2 regions of the Actinoplanes sp. NPDC051470 genome follow, and region 1 is predicted to be linked to the other one. Evidence: predicted binding sites of a transcription regulator. Region 1 holds the regulator's gene; the other holds the start of a gene.
What was found. Region 1 encodes HrcA, which represses chaperone genes, less so after heat shock. Its sites were predicted from a motif close to GGTTNGCACNCTCNNNNNGAGNGTGCNAACC; they were not measured.
Positions count from the first base shown of each region.

Region 2: groL (chaperonin GroEL) is a predicted target of HrcA. The motif match lies at 5,193-5,223, and genes of this name have one in related genera.

Region 1 covers NZ_JBFBAA010000037.1:42,333-49,643, reverse strand. Annotated here, with positions in the region: gene AB0M54_RS40860 (PAS domain-containing protein) at 1-256, opposite strand, end outside; gene AB0M54_RS40855 (hypothetical protein) at 372-1,241, opposite strand; gene AB0M54_RS40850 (enoyl-CoA hydratase-related protein) at 1,293-2,063, opposite strand; gene hemW (radical SAM family heme chaperone HemW) at 2,100-3,293, shown strand; gene AB0M54_RS40840 (DUF4870 domain-containing protein) at 3,286-4,014, opposite strand; gene hrcA (heat-inducible transcriptional repressor HrcA) at 4,148-5,170, shown strand; gene dnaJ (molecular chaperone DnaJ) at 5,205-6,344, shown strand; gene AB0M54_RS40825 (16S rRNA (uracil(1498)-N(3))-methyltransferase) at 6,344-7,078, shown strand; gene AB0M54_RS40820 (hypothetical protein) at 7,093-7,311, opposite strand, start outside.
Region 2 covers NZ_JBFBAA010000001.1:813,023-820,333, forward strand. Annotated here, with positions in the region: gene AB0M54_RS04005 (DUF4031 domain-containing protein) at 144-425, opposite strand; gene AB0M54_RS04010 (glycerol-3-phosphate dehydrogenase/oxidase) at 422-2,197, opposite strand; gene AB0M54_RS04015 (GNAT family N-acetyltransferase) at 2,265-3,215, shown strand; gene AB0M54_RS04020 (Ig-like domain-containing protein) at 3,232-3,501, shown strand; gene groL (chaperonin GroEL) at 3,416-5,038, opposite strand; gene AB0M54_RS04030 (GNAT family N-acetyltransferase) at 5,368-5,895, shown strand; gene AB0M54_RS04035 (hypothetical protein) at 5,897-6,343, shown strand; gene AB0M54_RS04040 (GNAT family N-acetyltransferase) at 6,340-7,311, opposite strand, start outside.

The DNA.
Region 1 (7,311 bases):
GGTCGACCAGCACCGCGCCACCGCGGGTGAACTGCATCAGTCCACAGGCGACCAGCACGAACATGCCGTAGTAGCAGGCCTCGGCGAACGCGCCGTGGTCGAGGGCCAGGGCGGCGTCGCCGATGGCGAGCACCACGATGGACCCGGCCAGCAGGAGCCAGGGTCCGACTCGGGCCGGTCGGTGGCGGCAGACCCCGAAGACGATTGCGGCGGCGCTGCCGGCTCCCAGCACGATCCACTCGAGGGCGCTCAGCACGACTAACTAGTACCAGCCGCGGTCGCTATCTGTCCATGGCGGTGTATACGCAGCGCTATGACCTGCGAACCCGGTCGACATCACGGAGAGCAATGTGAATGTGTTGGCTCTCTGTTCAGCTGAAGACTTCGACGACCACATGAGCATTGCCGGCCTTGCGATCGTCGGTTACCGGCTGCCACTTGCCGGTGGGGGCATGCCACTCCAGGTCAGCGAAACGTACTCGTTCGAGACCGGTGTCCCGGGCGTGCGAGACGAGCCAGTGCGCGTACCGCCAACCGGTGTCGATGTTGCTGATGGCGAGGGTCAGGCCGGTCGGCTGGGTCACCGGCTGGCCCAGCCCGCGGCCCCAGTCCAGCTTCAGCCCGGCGGTCACCTTGCGGATCGCGGTCTGGCCGCGCATCGCCGGCTCGCCGGTGATCGTGCAGGCGACCGCGCCGGTGGCCTTGCCGGTCAGGGCCTTGGCCAGCACCTCGGCCTCCTCGGCCCACTTCTGGTACGCCTCCGGGTAGGCCGACTTCTGCACCCGCTGGGCCGCGTCGGTGACCCGCATGTTCTGCCAGCCCTTGACCCGCTTGAGCGAGGAGTAGAACTTCTTCGACGAGTAGCGCGGGTCGACGAGCTGGTCCGGCTTGCCCCAGCCCTGGCTGGGACGCTGCTGGAAGAGGCCGAGCGAGTCACGATCGCCGTGTTCCAGGTTCTCCAGCTTGGACTCCTGGAGCGCGGTGGCGAGCGCGACCACGATCGCCCGCTCGGGCATCTTCCGGATGACGCCGACCGCGGTGATGGTCGCGGCGTTGGCCATCTGGACGGTGTCGAGGGCGACCTCGCCGCCGTCGGCGGAGACCACGCAGGCCGGTCCGATGCGCGGCAGGTTGATCGACTTGATCGAGCTGCCCATCGAGTTGACCGCGGCGATCACCCCGGCCACGGCGGCGATGCCGAGCACCAGCAGCACCGCGACCGGCTTCTTGCTCACCCACACCCCTCTCGCTGACGGACGCCAAGCGTAGACAACGAGCGCATCAGGAGATGGTCACTGCGGGATCCACGCGGCCGGCCGCTTCTCGCGGTACGCCGCCACACCCTCGCGACCCTCCTCGGACTTGAAGTATCCGGCCGACCTGGCGGCCAGGTCGGCGAGATCGGCGCGGACGGACTCGGCCGGCGTACGCCGCAGAATCTGCTTGGTCCCGGCCAGCGCGAGCGGACCGCCGCGGACCAGCGAGTCGCAGTAGCGGGCCACGGTGTCGTCCAGCTCGTCGGCCGGCACCGCCGCCGTGACCAGGCCGATCTCGGCCGCGCGGGCCCCGTCGAAGGTGTCGCCGGTGAGGTAGAGCTCGGCCGCGGCGCGAGGGGCCAGCCGGGGCAGCACGGTGGCGCTGATCACGGCCGGGATCACCCCGAGACGCACCTCGGTGAAGGCGAACGTCGCGTCCCGCGTACACACCGCGATGTCCGCCGCCGCGATCAGGCCGAGCCCGCCGGCCCGAGCCGGACCACCGACCCGCGCGACGACCGGCTTGGGGAACTCCCAGATGGCCGCGAGCAGATCGGACATCATCTCGGCCGGCAGCCGACCGCGGCCGGAGGTGACCTGCTGGGTCTCCTTCAGGTCGGCGCCGGCGCAGAAGACCGGGCCGGTGTGGGTGAGCACCACGGCGCGGGCGGAGGCGTCGGTGAGCACGGTCGCCAGCGCGTCGAGCAGCTCGGACATCAGCGTGCTGGACAGCGCGTTGCGGTTGGCCGGGCTGTCCAGGGTCAGCGTGGTGATCCCGGCGGACGTCGAGGTGTGGACCAGCTCCATGCGGAGACCCTATCGGCGGCGGTGCACACTTGACGGATGCCTGGTCCGCTGCCCGAGGGTGAGCCCGTCCCCGCCGACGGGTCGCTGCCCGACGATGTCGCCGCCGGAGCCGGACAAAACGGATTCGGGGTCTATGTCCACGTGCCGTTCTGCGCCAGCCGCTGCGGCTACTGCGACTTCAACACGTACACCTCGACCGAGGCGAGCCAGGAGGGTTACCTGGACGCGGTGCTGGCCGAGTTCCGCCTGGCCGGCAAGGTCGTCAGCCCCCGGCGGGTGGACACCGTGTTCGTCGGCGGCGGCACGCCCACCCTGCTCGACCCCGGCGACCTGGCCCGGGTGCTCGACGCGATCGACGCCACCTGGGGACTCGCGCCGGGCGCCGAGATCACCACCGAGGCCAACCCCGAGTCGGTCACCCCCGGCTCGCTGCGGGCGCTGCGCCGGGCCGGCTTCACGCGCATCTCGCTGGGCATGCAGTCGGCCTCACCACACGTGCTGGCCGTGCTCGACCGCCGGCACACCGCCGGGCGCGCGCCCGAGGCCGCGACCGAGGCCCGCGAGGCCGGGTTCGAGCACGTCAACCTCGACCTGATCTACGGCACGCCGGGGGAGACCGCGGACGACTTCGCCCGGTCGCTCGACACGGTGGTCGCGGCCGGCGTCGACCATGTCAGCGCGTACGCCCTGATCGTCGAGGACGGCACCCGGCTGGCCGCCCGGATGCGCCGCGGCGACCTGCCCTACCCCGACGACGACGTGGCCGCCGACCGCTACCTGGCCGCCGACCAGCGGCTCGCCGCGGCCGGTCTGACCTGGTACGAGGTGTCCAACTGGGCGTCCGGCCCGGCCGCCCGCTGCGCCCACAACATGCTCTACTGGACCGGTGGCGACTGGTGGGGCGCCGGCCCGGGCGCACACAGCCACGTCGGCGGCGTCCGGTGGTGGAACGTCAAACACCCGTCCGCGTACGCCCGGAAGCTCGCCGACGGCGACTCGCCCGGACACGGCCGGGAGATCCTCACCGCCTCGGACCAGCGCATGGAAGATGTGATGCTGCGCGTGCGGCTGCGCGACGGCATGCCGCTGGCCGGGCTCGACCCGTCGGTGACCGCGCGGTTCCTCGGCGACGGCCTGCTCGACGCGGCGGCCTACGGCGCCGGCCGGCTCGAACTCACCCTTCGCGGGCGGCTCCTGGCCGACGCCGTGGTACGCGACCTCGTTACTTGACCATCCGGAACGTGGCCGGGTAGTGGTAGAGCTGACCCTCGTTCGCCTTCATGCCCGCGATGATCGAGAACACGATGACGACCACCCAGGTGATCATCGGCAGGAAGAACAGGATGCCCACCGTGCACGCCGCCAGGATCGAGGCGACGATCGTGGCGATGCCCCAGGTGATCTGGAAGTTCAGCGCCTCGACCGAGTGCGCGCGGACGGTCGGCGACTCGTTGCCCTTGGCCAACATCGCCACCAGCGGCGCGATGAAGCCGACGAGGATGCCACCGAAATGGGCGACGAGGGCCCAGGTCTTCTCGTCATTGTTGGCATAGCCGACCGGGGCGGGACCGGCGCCGGCCGCGCCGTAGCCGGGCTGCCCGTAACCACCGGGCTGGCCGTAGGCCCCGGGCTGGCCGTAGCCGGGATCGGGCGGGGGCGCGCCGTAGCCCCCCGCGCCCGAGCCGGGCGGCGGGCCGTAGCCACCGGCGCCGGAGGACGGCGGCGGACCGTACCCACCCGCCCCTGAGCTGGGCGGCGGGCCGTATCCACCGGCGCCGGAGGACGGTGGCGGGGAGCCGTAGGTCGGCGGCTGCGGCGAGCCGTACGTCGGCGGCGTCGGAGGCGGAGGCGGGGCCGATCCGGAGGTCGGCTCGTTACCCGGATATGGGTTGAGCGGCGTCGTCGGGTCGTACGGATTTCCGTCACCCGGCGGACGAGGCGGTTCAGTCATGGCTGACACGGTAGGACCGCAGCTCAACGTAGTCGAGACCAACCGCCGTGGGTGCGATCATCGCGCGGCGGCGAGTGGCGACGTAGACTGGCACTCGCCGATCAGGAGTGCCAACGAGCGGGGGAGGGGTCAGATGAGTCTCGATGACCGCAAACTCGACGTCCTCCGCGCCATCGTCGAAGACTATGTCGCCACCCAGGAACCGGTCGGCAGCAAGGCCCTGGTCGAGCGTCACCAGCTCGGCGTCTCCCCGGCCACCGTGCGAAACGACATGGCGGTGCTCGAGGAAGAGGGCTACATCCGGCAGCCGCACACCAGCGCCGGCCGGGTGCCGACCGACGCCGGCTACCGCCTCTTCGTCGACCGGCTGTCCCGGATCAAGGCGCTCAGCCCGGCCGAGCGGCGGGCCATCGAGCGTTTCCTGGCCAACCCGGTCGACCTCGACGACGTCGTGCACCGCACGGTGCGGCTGCTGGCCCAGCTCACCCGCCAGGTGGCCGTGGTGCAGTACCCGAGCCTGGCGCGCTCCTCCGTACGCCATCTCGAGCTTGTCCCGATCTCCACCACCCGCGTCATGCTGGTGATGATCGCCGACACCGGCCGGGTCGAGCAGCGCCTGGTCGAGATGCCCGGCCCGATCGCCGCCGACGACGTCACCGAGCTGCGGCGCAAGGTCAACGAGAAACTCGCCGGGCAGCGGCTCGCCGACACGCCGCCGCTCGTGCAGGCGCTGGTCGACGACTGTGCGCCGGAACGCCGTAGCACGATGGCCTGCCTGGCCACCGTGCTGCTCGAGACACTGGTCGAGCGCTCCGAGGAACGTCTGATGCTGGCCGGTACGGCCAACCTGACGCGCGGCGGCATGCTTGACTTCCAGGGTTCGCTCCGGCCCGTGCTGGAGGCGCTCGAGGAGGAGGTCATCCTGCTCAAGCTGATCGGCGAGGTCGAGCCCAGCACCACCCGGGTCCGGATCGGCGACGAGAACGAGATCGACAACCTGCGGTCGGCCTCGGTGGTGAGCACCGGGTACGGCCCGGGCGGCACCATCATCGGTGGGCTCGGTGTGCTCGGGCCGACCCGCATGGACTACCCCGGCAACATCGCCACCGTGCGTGCAGTGGCAAGGTACCTTGGCGACTTGCTGGCCCAGAATTGATGGATCTGCGCGAACATTGAGGACTCCAAAGCCCGTGGCGAAGGACTACTACGGAATTCTCGGCATCGGCCGGGATGCCACCGATGACGAGATCAAGCGCGCCTACCGCAAGCTGGCTCGCCAGTACCACCCGGATGTGAACCCGGACCCGGAGGCGCACGAGAAGTTCAAGGACATCAACGCCGCCTACGAGGTCCTCTCCGACGACCAGAAGCGGCAGATCGTCGACCTCGGCGGTGACCCCTTGGCGCCCGGGGGCGGTGGCGCCGGCCCGGGTGGGCCCGGGGCCGGACCGTTCGTCGGTTTCCAGGACATCATGGATGCCTTCTTCGGCACCGCCGCCGGTGGCGCGTCGCGGGGCCCGCGGCCGCGTACCCGTCCCGGGGCCGACGCGATCCTCCGCCTCGAGCTGGAACTGCAGGAGACCGCGTTCGGGGTCGAGGCGCCGATCACGGTCGACACCGCCGTGCTGTGCACCCAGTGCTCCGGCGCCGGCACCGCGCCCGGCACCCACCTGGCCACCTGCGAGACGTGCGCCGGCCGGGGCGAGGTGCAGAGCGTTCAGCGCACCTTCCTCGGGCAGGTCGTGTCGTCCCGCCCCTGCCAGGTCTGCCAGGGTCACGGCACGGTCATCCCGTCGCCGTGCCCGACGTGCGCGGGCGACGGGCGTATCCGTACCCGCCGCAGCCTGACGGTCAAGATCCCCGCCGGGGTCGAGGACGGCATGCGGATCCGCCTGGCCCAGCAGGGCGAGGTCGGCCCCGGCGGCGGCACGGCCGGCGACCTGTACGTGGAGATCCACGAGCGGCCGCACGACGTCTACAGCCGCAAGGGCGACGACCTGCACTGCCGGGTCACCCTCCCGATGACCGCGGCCGCGCTCGGCACCCGCCTGACCATCAAGACGCTCGACAGCGAAGAGTCCATCGAGGTCAAGCAGGGCACCCAGCCCGCCAGCACGCTCCGCATCCGCGGCAAGGGCGTCCCCCACCTGCGCGGCCAGGGCCGCGGCGACCTGTTCGTGCACCTCGACGTGAAGACGCCGACCAAGCTGACCTCCGACCAGGAGCGGATGCTGCGCGACTTCGCCAAGACCCGCGGCGAAGACGTGGCCGAGCTCAGCAAACAGGGCGGCTTCTTCTCCCGGATGCGGGACGCCTTCAACGGCCACTGATGTCGGCGTCCCTGTTCCTCGTCGCCGAGCTGCCGACGGGTCCTTCCTTCACGCTCGACGGCCCTGAAGGCCACCACGCGGCGGACGTCCAGCGCGTCCGCCCCGGCGCGCCCGTCACCCTGTCCGACGGCCGCGGCGGTTCCATCGCCGCCACGGTCACCTCCGTGGCCAAGGGCAGCGTCGTCCTCCACCTGTCCCCGCCGACCTTCGTCCCCGCCCCCACCCCGTCGCTCACCGTCATCCAGGGCATCCCCAAGGGCGACCGCGGCGAACTGGCCGTCCAGGCGATGACCGAGGTCGGCGTCGACGAGATCATCCCCTGGTCCGCCTCCCGCTGCGTCACCCAGTGGCGCGGCGACCGAGGCGCGAAGGCCCAGGCCAAGTGGGCGGCGACGGCGCGCGAGGCGGCCAAGCAGTCCCGCCGGCCGTGGCTGCCGGTCGTCTCCGGGGCGCCAGATCTGGGAACGTCGCAGGTCGCCGCCCGCTTGTCGGCCGCGGCGGCGGCGTTTGTGCTGCATGAGGACGCGACGTCGCCGCTCACCGCGGCTGAGCTGCCGTCTGAGGGGGAGATCGCGCTGGTGGTGGGGCCGGAGGGCGGCATCACCGACGCTGAGATCGACGCGTTCGTGGCCGCGGGGGCGGTGCCGGTGCGGTTGGGCGAGGCGGTGCTGCGGACCAGCACGGCCGGGGTCGCGGCGATCTCGGTGCTGTCGGCGCGGATGGGGCGCTGGTAGGCGAGCGGGATCGACTACGGGTTGGGGCTTCGGCTTTCGGGCATCCGGGCCCAGGCCGCGGCGCCGCGGGGGGAGAGCCGGTAGCCGACGGGGAGGCTCTCGGTCAGGCCTAGTTCTTTCAGGCGGCGTACGTCGCGCTTGAAGGTCAGCATGTCCGGATAGCCGAGGTCGGACCACAGGTCACCGGCCCGTGTCCCGGGATGGGTGGCTATCACGGCCAGCACCCGCCTCGT
Region 2 (7,311 bases), on a different contig from region 1:
AGGGCTCAGCGCAGGCGGAGAAGGGCTCAGCACAAGCGGGGAGAAAGGCTCAGCGCAGGCGGAGAAGGGCTCAGCACAAGCGGGGAGAAGGGCTCAGCGCAGAACGCGAGGCGCAGGGCGGAAGAAACAGGCGAAGAAGCGGCTCAGCGCAGGCGCGGCGAAGGACGGTGCAGGTGTTTGGGCCGGCGCAGGCCGTTCGCGCGCAGGCGGGCGGCCAGGTCGCGGGACGGCAGCAGCGTCGCGCCGAGCCACAGCGCCGGCCGGAAGCGTACGTCCGGGATGTCGTAGTGGTCGCGGTCGAAGGCCCGCCGCGGCGCCCCGAGCATCTCGGCGAACACGTGCAGTTCCTCGTAGGAGAGGTCGCTGATCAGGTGCGACCACAGCCGTCCGCGAGCCGGCCAGACCGGCTCGTCCACCAGGATCAAGGGCGGTCCGCGGCGTATCCGCGCACGTCGGGCACCCCGATCCGGGCGGCGTCGGCGGTCGCGTCGTCGGGCATCTTCTGGGACTGCCGCTCCGACTCGACCCGGGCCAGGTAGTGCTCGACCTCGCGCTCGCGCACCGCCTCGTCCCAGCCCAGCGCCTCGCCCATGATCGCGGCGGTGTGCTTGGCGGTCTCGGCGCCGCGGTGCGAGGTCTCGATGGAGATCCGGGTGCGGCGGGTGAGCACGTCGTCGAGGTGGAGCGCGCCCTCGGCCTGGGCCGCGTAGGCGACCTCGGCGGCCAGGTATTCCGGGGCACCGGTCAGCGGGGTGGCGAGCGCCGGGTCGGCGTTGATCATGGCCAGCAGGTGCACCGTGAGGGTGCCGTAGCGTTCGAGCAGATGTTCGACCACGCCGGTCGAGACGCCGTGGCGCCGGGCCGTGTCGAGACGGTCGCGCCAGGCCGCCGCATAGCCGTCCGCGCCGAGCAGGGGCAGCTCGGCGGTCTGCGACGGGCGCCACGGACCGCCCAGCCGGCGCACCGCGCGGTCGATCACGTCGGCCGCCATCACCCGGTACGTCGTGTACTTGCCGCCCGCCACCAGCATCAGCCCGAGCATCGGCTCGACCACGGCGTGTTCGCGGGACAGCTTGGAGGTGGAGTCGGCCTCGCCGGACAGCAGGGGGCGCAGGCCGGCGTACACGCCCTCGATGTCGTCGGTGGTCAGCGGCCGGTCGAGCCACTGGTTGACCTGGTCGAGCAGGTAGCTGATGTCGCGCGCGGAGGCCGCCGGGTGGGCCCGGTCGAGCTGCCAGTCGGTGTCGGTGGTCCCGATGATCCAGTGGCCGCCCCACGGGATGACGAAGAGCACCGAGGTGGGCGTACGGAGGATGAGGCCCGCCTCGCCGGTGATGGCCGAGCGCGGCACCACCACGTGGACCCCCTTGGACGCGCGGACGCGCAGGCCCGGGCGTACGCCGACGTCGCTGAGCATCTGCGACATGTCGTCGCTCCACACGCCGGTCGCCGCGACCACCGTGCGCGCCCGGACCTCGAAGTCGGGCTCGTCGGGCGCCTCCAGGTCGCGGACCCGCACGCCGACCACCTCGCGCGCCTCGCGGACGAAGCCGACCACCCGGGCGCTGGTCACCACCGCCGCGCCCAGGCTGCCCGCGGTGCGGGCCAGGTTGACCACCAGCCGCGCGTCGTCGACCTGCCCGTCGAAGTAGCGGATCGCCCCGGCCACCCGGTCGGCGCGCAGGCTCGGGAACATGTGCCGGGCGCCGTGGCTGCTCAGGTGGCGATGCAGCGGCATGCCCCGGCCCGAGCCGAAGACGCCGGCGAACACGTCGTACGCCGCCACGCCCAGCCCGTAGTAGGCGCGGTGCCAGGCCCGGGAGGGCGGGCTCGTCTTCTCCAGCGGGACCAGGATGGGGACCGGGCGCACCAGGTGGGGCGCGATCCGGCTGGCCAGCAGGCCACGCTCGGTGAGCGCCTCGTGCACCAGGTGCAACTCGAGCTGTTCCAGGTAGCGAAGGCCGCCGTGGATCAGCTTGCTCGACCGGCTGGACGTGCCGGCGGCCAGGTCACGGGCCTCGACCAGGGCAACCTTGAGGCCCCGGGAGGCGGCGTCGAGAGCGGCGCCCGCGCCGGTCACGCCACCACCGATGACGAGCACGTCGAACTGCTCGTCGCGCAAGCGTTTGAGGTCGGTGACGCGGCGTATCGGTGAGAGCCGGCCGGCCGTGTACCGGGAAACCGAGGGATCACGCACCCGTCCCACGTTAGCGCTCCGAGGCGTCACTCCGGCGGTTGAATCCGGCCCGGTAGGTTCGACGTCTGTGGACAGCGAGTTCTGGATCGCCGAACTGACCGACGACGACGTCCCGGCCGTGGTGTCCCTGTGCCGGGCCGCCCTGGATCTGCCGGAGGACGCGGCCGAGGCGGCCGAGATCGTGCACCGGCTGCGCGGGACCGGCGGGCCGGCGACCCGGCGGACGGCGGGTTTCCTGGCGCTGGCGCCGGCCGAGGAGAAGGCCTGGAGTGAAGGCGCCGGGGAAGAAGCGGCGGCGCCGAGCAACCGGGTGATCGGCGTGGTGCTGGGCTCGGTGTCCCACCGCGACCCGTCCATCGGGCACATCGACCTGATCGCGGTGGATCGGCGGGAGCGCCGCCGCGGCGTGGCCCGGGCCCTGGTGTCCCGGGTCGAGGGCGCGCTGGCCGGGCTGGGCGCCAGCGACGTGGTGATCGCCGGCAACCCGCCGGTCTACGCCTGGCCGGGCATCGACGTGCGATACACCCCGGCGATCTGCGCCGCGATGGCGCTGGGCTTCGAGGAGGACCAGCCCGCCTGGAACATGACCGCCGACCTGGAGACCCTGGGCGACACCGAGGCCGACGAGGCGCGGCTGGCCGGGCGGGGCGTGGTGGTCCGGGGCGCGACGCCGGCCGACGGGCCCGCGCTGACCGACTTCGCCGAGTCGAATTTCGGGCGCCAGTGGGCGGCCGAGATCACCGACAGCACCGGCTGTCACGTCGCCGTGCGGGACGGCTCGATCCTCGGCTTCGCCGCGTACGGGTCCCGGCCGAACTGGTTCGGCCCGATGGGCACCGCGCCCGCCGCGCAGGGGCTGGGCATCGGCTCGGTGCTGCTCAAGCGCTGCCTGGCCGATCAGAAGAAGGCTGGTCTGACGTCGGTCCAGATCGGCTGGGTGGGCCCGATGCCGTTCTACTCCCAGGTGGTGGGGGCCCGGGTCGAGCGGGTGTTCTTCCTGTATCGCAAACAACTCTGACGCCGGTCACGGCACGGTGGCCGTCGGCCCGCACGGCGCACCGGTCACGCACATCCCGGCGCCCGGCTTCACCGGCACCGACGTCTTCGACCACGAGGTGACCGACGGTGCCGGTGCTCGCGCCGACCCCGAGGGCGCGTGCAGTAACGACAGAACGGGCGGGCCGCAGCAGCGACCCGCCCGTTCGAGAAAGCTTGGACTCAGAAGTCCATGTCTCCGCCACCCGGAGCACCGGCCGGGGCCGGGTTCTTCTCCGGCTTGTCCGCCACGACCGCCTCGGTCGTGAGGAACAGGGCGGCGATCGACGCGGCGTTCTGCAGCGCCGAGCGGGTGACCTTGGCCGGGTCGATGATGCCCGCGGCCAGCAGGTCGACGTACTCACCGTTCGCGGCGTTCAGGCCGTGGCCCGCCTCGAGGTTGCGCACCTTGTCGACCACGACGCCGCCCTCGAGGCCGGCGTTGACGGCGATCTGACGCAGCGGGGCGTCCAGCGCGACCTTGACGATGTTGGCACCGGTGGCCTCGTCGCCCACCAGGTCAAGCTTGTCGAACGCGGTCTTGCCGGCCTGCACCAGCGCGACACCACCACCGGGCACGATGCCCTCCTCGACGGCCGCCTTCGCGTTGCGAACGGCGTCCTCGATGCGGTGCTTGCGCTCCTTGAGCTCGACCTCGGTGGCCGCGCCGACCTTGATCACCGCAACACCGCCGGCCAGCTTGGCCAGGCGCTCCTGCAGCTTCTCACGGTCGTAGTCGGAGTCCGACTTCTCGATCTCGGCCCGGATCTGGTTGACCCGGCCCTGGATCTGCTCGGCGTTGCCGTTGCCGTCGACGATGGTCGTCTCGTCCTTGGTGATGACCACCTTGCGGGCCTGGCCCAGCAGGGACAGGTCGGCGGCGTCGAGCTTGAGGCCGACCTCCTCGCTGACGACGGTGCCGCCGGTGAGGATGGCGATGTCGTCCAGCATGGCCTTGCGGCGGTCACCGAAGCCCGGCGCCTTGACGGCGACCGACTTGAAGGTGCCGCGGACCTTGTTGACGACCAGGGTCGCCAGGGCCTCGCCCTCGACGTCCTCGGCGATGATGATCAGCGGCTTGCCGCCCTGCATCACCTTCTCGAGGATCGGGAGCAGGTCCTTGACCGCGGAGATCTTGCTGTTCGCGATCAGGATGTAGGGGTCGTCGAAGACGGCCTCCATACGCTCGGCGTCGGTCATGAAGTACGCCGAGATGTAGCCCTTGTCGAAGCGCATGCCCTCGGTGAGCTCGAGCTCGAGCCCGAAGGTGTTGCTCTCCTCGACGGTGATGACACCTTCCTTGCCGACCTTGTCCATGGCCTCGGCGATGATCTCGCCGACCGTGGAGTCACCGGCGGAGATGGAGGCGGTCGAAGCGATCTGCTCCTTGGTCTCCACGTCCTTGCTGAGCTGCGTCAGGGCCTCGATGACGCTGGCCACACCGGCCTCGATGCCCCGCTTGAGGGCCATCGGGTTGGCGCCGGCGGCAACGTTGCGCAGGCCCTCACGAACCAGCGCCTGGGCCAGGACGGTCGCCGTCGTCGTGCCGTCACCGGCGACGTCGTCGGTCTTCTTGGCGACCTCCTTGACCAGCTCGGCGCCGATCTTCTCGAAGGTGTCCTCGAGCTCGATCTCCTTGGCGATCGACACACCATCGTTGGTGATGGTGGGCGCGCCCCACTTCTTCTCGAGCACGACGTTGCGGCCCTTGGGGCCGAGCGTCACCTTGACGGCGTCGGCGAGCTGGTTCATGCCCCGCTCGAGGCCGCGACGAGCTTCCTCGTCGAATGCGATGATCTTGGCCATACGGCTGTGTCCTCCCGGACATTCACAGGAACCTCTGCGGACGTCGCCACCTGGCGATGCGACGTCCTCAGGTCGAGCCGGATAGCCCGCGACGACCGGCCCCGTGCCGGGGCACCGATGGCGGCGCCCGGCCGGAACCCCACCGTCCCGACCTGCTTGGCACTCACATGACGCGAGTGCCAACGCCATGTTTAGCACTCCGAGGGTGCGAGTGCAAGGACGAAGCCGTAGTCACCCGACTAGTTACGCCGGTGGCGAAACCGGTGGCAGCGAGGTCGGATAGACGCAACCTGCTTGCCGCTCCCCGCTGTGCCGGGTAGGCAGGCATCATGGTGTCGCTCAGCACAGCCCCCCGCTCGACGGTCGCGGTTCACCGCGTGACGCCGGAGGACGCCGGCCGGATGCGCGCGTTGCGCCTGGAGATGCTGGCCGACAGCCCGCTCGCCTTCCTCGAGACGCTGGCCGCGGCGGCGGCCCGGGGCCACGACGACTACCGGCGCCGGATCGTGCAGGCCAGCGCCGGGCGGACGCTCGCCCAGTTCGTGGCCGACCCGGGCGGCCCGCTGGTCGGCCACGCCGGCGGCACGGTGCTGCCGGAGGACCCGGCGGCCACGGTCGTCTTCGCGGTCTACGTCACCCCGGCCCGGCGCGGCAGCGGCGTCCTCGCCGACCTGGTCGAGGCGGTCGCCGACTGGTCCCGGCAGGCCGGGCGGAACGAGTTGATGCTCGAGGTGGTGACCGGCAACGACCGGGCGGTCCGGGCGTACGAGAAGCTGGGTTTCACCGACACCGGCGTCCGCGTGCCCCACCCGGTGATCCCGAGCCTCACCGAGCTGCAGATGCGCCGGACGGCGTGAGATGCGCGCCCGCACGCTGCTGACCTGGGCGAACGGCACCACGCTGGCCGGCCTGGCGATCGCCCGGGCCAGCGGCGCGACGATCCGGCCGGGCCGTGACGGCGTGCTGATCGCCGAGGGCTACACCCGGCGGATCCCGAAGAACACCTGCTTCACCGTCGGGTCGGTGATCTTCACCCGGCGGACGGCGGAATGGCTGCTCGCCGACGAGCGGACCGACCTGTTCGGCCACGAGAGCCGGCACGTCGGCCAGTACGCCGCCCTCGGTCCGCTGTTCTGGCCGGCCTACTACCTGTTCTGCGGCTACTCGTACGCGATGACCGGCTCCTACGGCTGCCGCAACGCCCTGGAGAAGCACGCGGGCCTGCACGCCGGCGGCTACGACCCGGACCACCCGCTCCGCCCCTGGGCGGCGCGCTTCCGACGAAGGAGGAGCGAGAACGGCTAGACCGTCAGCTCCCACTGCATCCAGGTGTCCGCCGCCTTGAAGCCCATCGCCCGGTTGATCGAGAGCATGTACTCGTTGGCCGTGGCGTTGAACGTGTCGATCGCGGTCAGCGTCGGCTTGTGCTCGAGCGTGTGACGCAGGTTCCCCAGCTTGACGATCGTCCCGAGCCGGTGGCCGCGGTGGTCGGGGTCGACGATCGTGATGTGCTGCCAGATGTGCGTCTCCAGCGCGGGCGGCCCGGAGAGCGTCGACCAGGCGACCATCCGCCCGCTCGCCTCGTGCACCATCCCGGTGTGGAAGCGGTCCATGCCCCGGGCGAGCCGGTTCTGCTCGGACTCGCGGACCCGGTCGGCGTCGATCTTCTCCGGCTCGATCGTGAGATCACCCATCGGCGCGTCCTCGACCATCCGGCTGTCCAGGTAGGCGATGTCGTCGAGGTACTGGTCGGCGGGCATGCCCAGCCAGCTCAGCACCCGGTAGCCGGCGGCGTGCTCCCACGCCTCGGCGAGCATCGACGCGTGCCGGGCGGGGTCGACCGTGGTCAGGTCGAGCCGGCTGCGGGTCTCGGGCAGCGCGGCCTTGGCCCCCGCCGCCGCGGCGAAGGCGTCGCCGTCGGGGCGGTTCTGGACCGTCTCCGAGGAGATGTGCTTCCGGCCCTCGGCCCGGGTCCGCTCGATCGCCCAGTCGAGCAGGGCCCGGCCGACCCCGCGCCGGCGCAGCTCGGGGTGCACGTTCAGGTCGAGGCTGACCAGCTCGAGGTTGTCCAGCAGCGGCAGGCCCAGCTCGGCGGTGCCGGCCGGCTGACCGTCGAGCGTGGCCAGCGCGCGGATGTGCCGTTGAGCGGGGTAGCCCCGGCGCACCGTGTCGACGTAGAAGGGCTCCGGGATGTACGGGATGTCCGGCACCTCGTGGAGCTGGGCGGCCCTGGTCACCTGGTAGGCCTGGTGGAGGACGGACTCGTCGGAGCC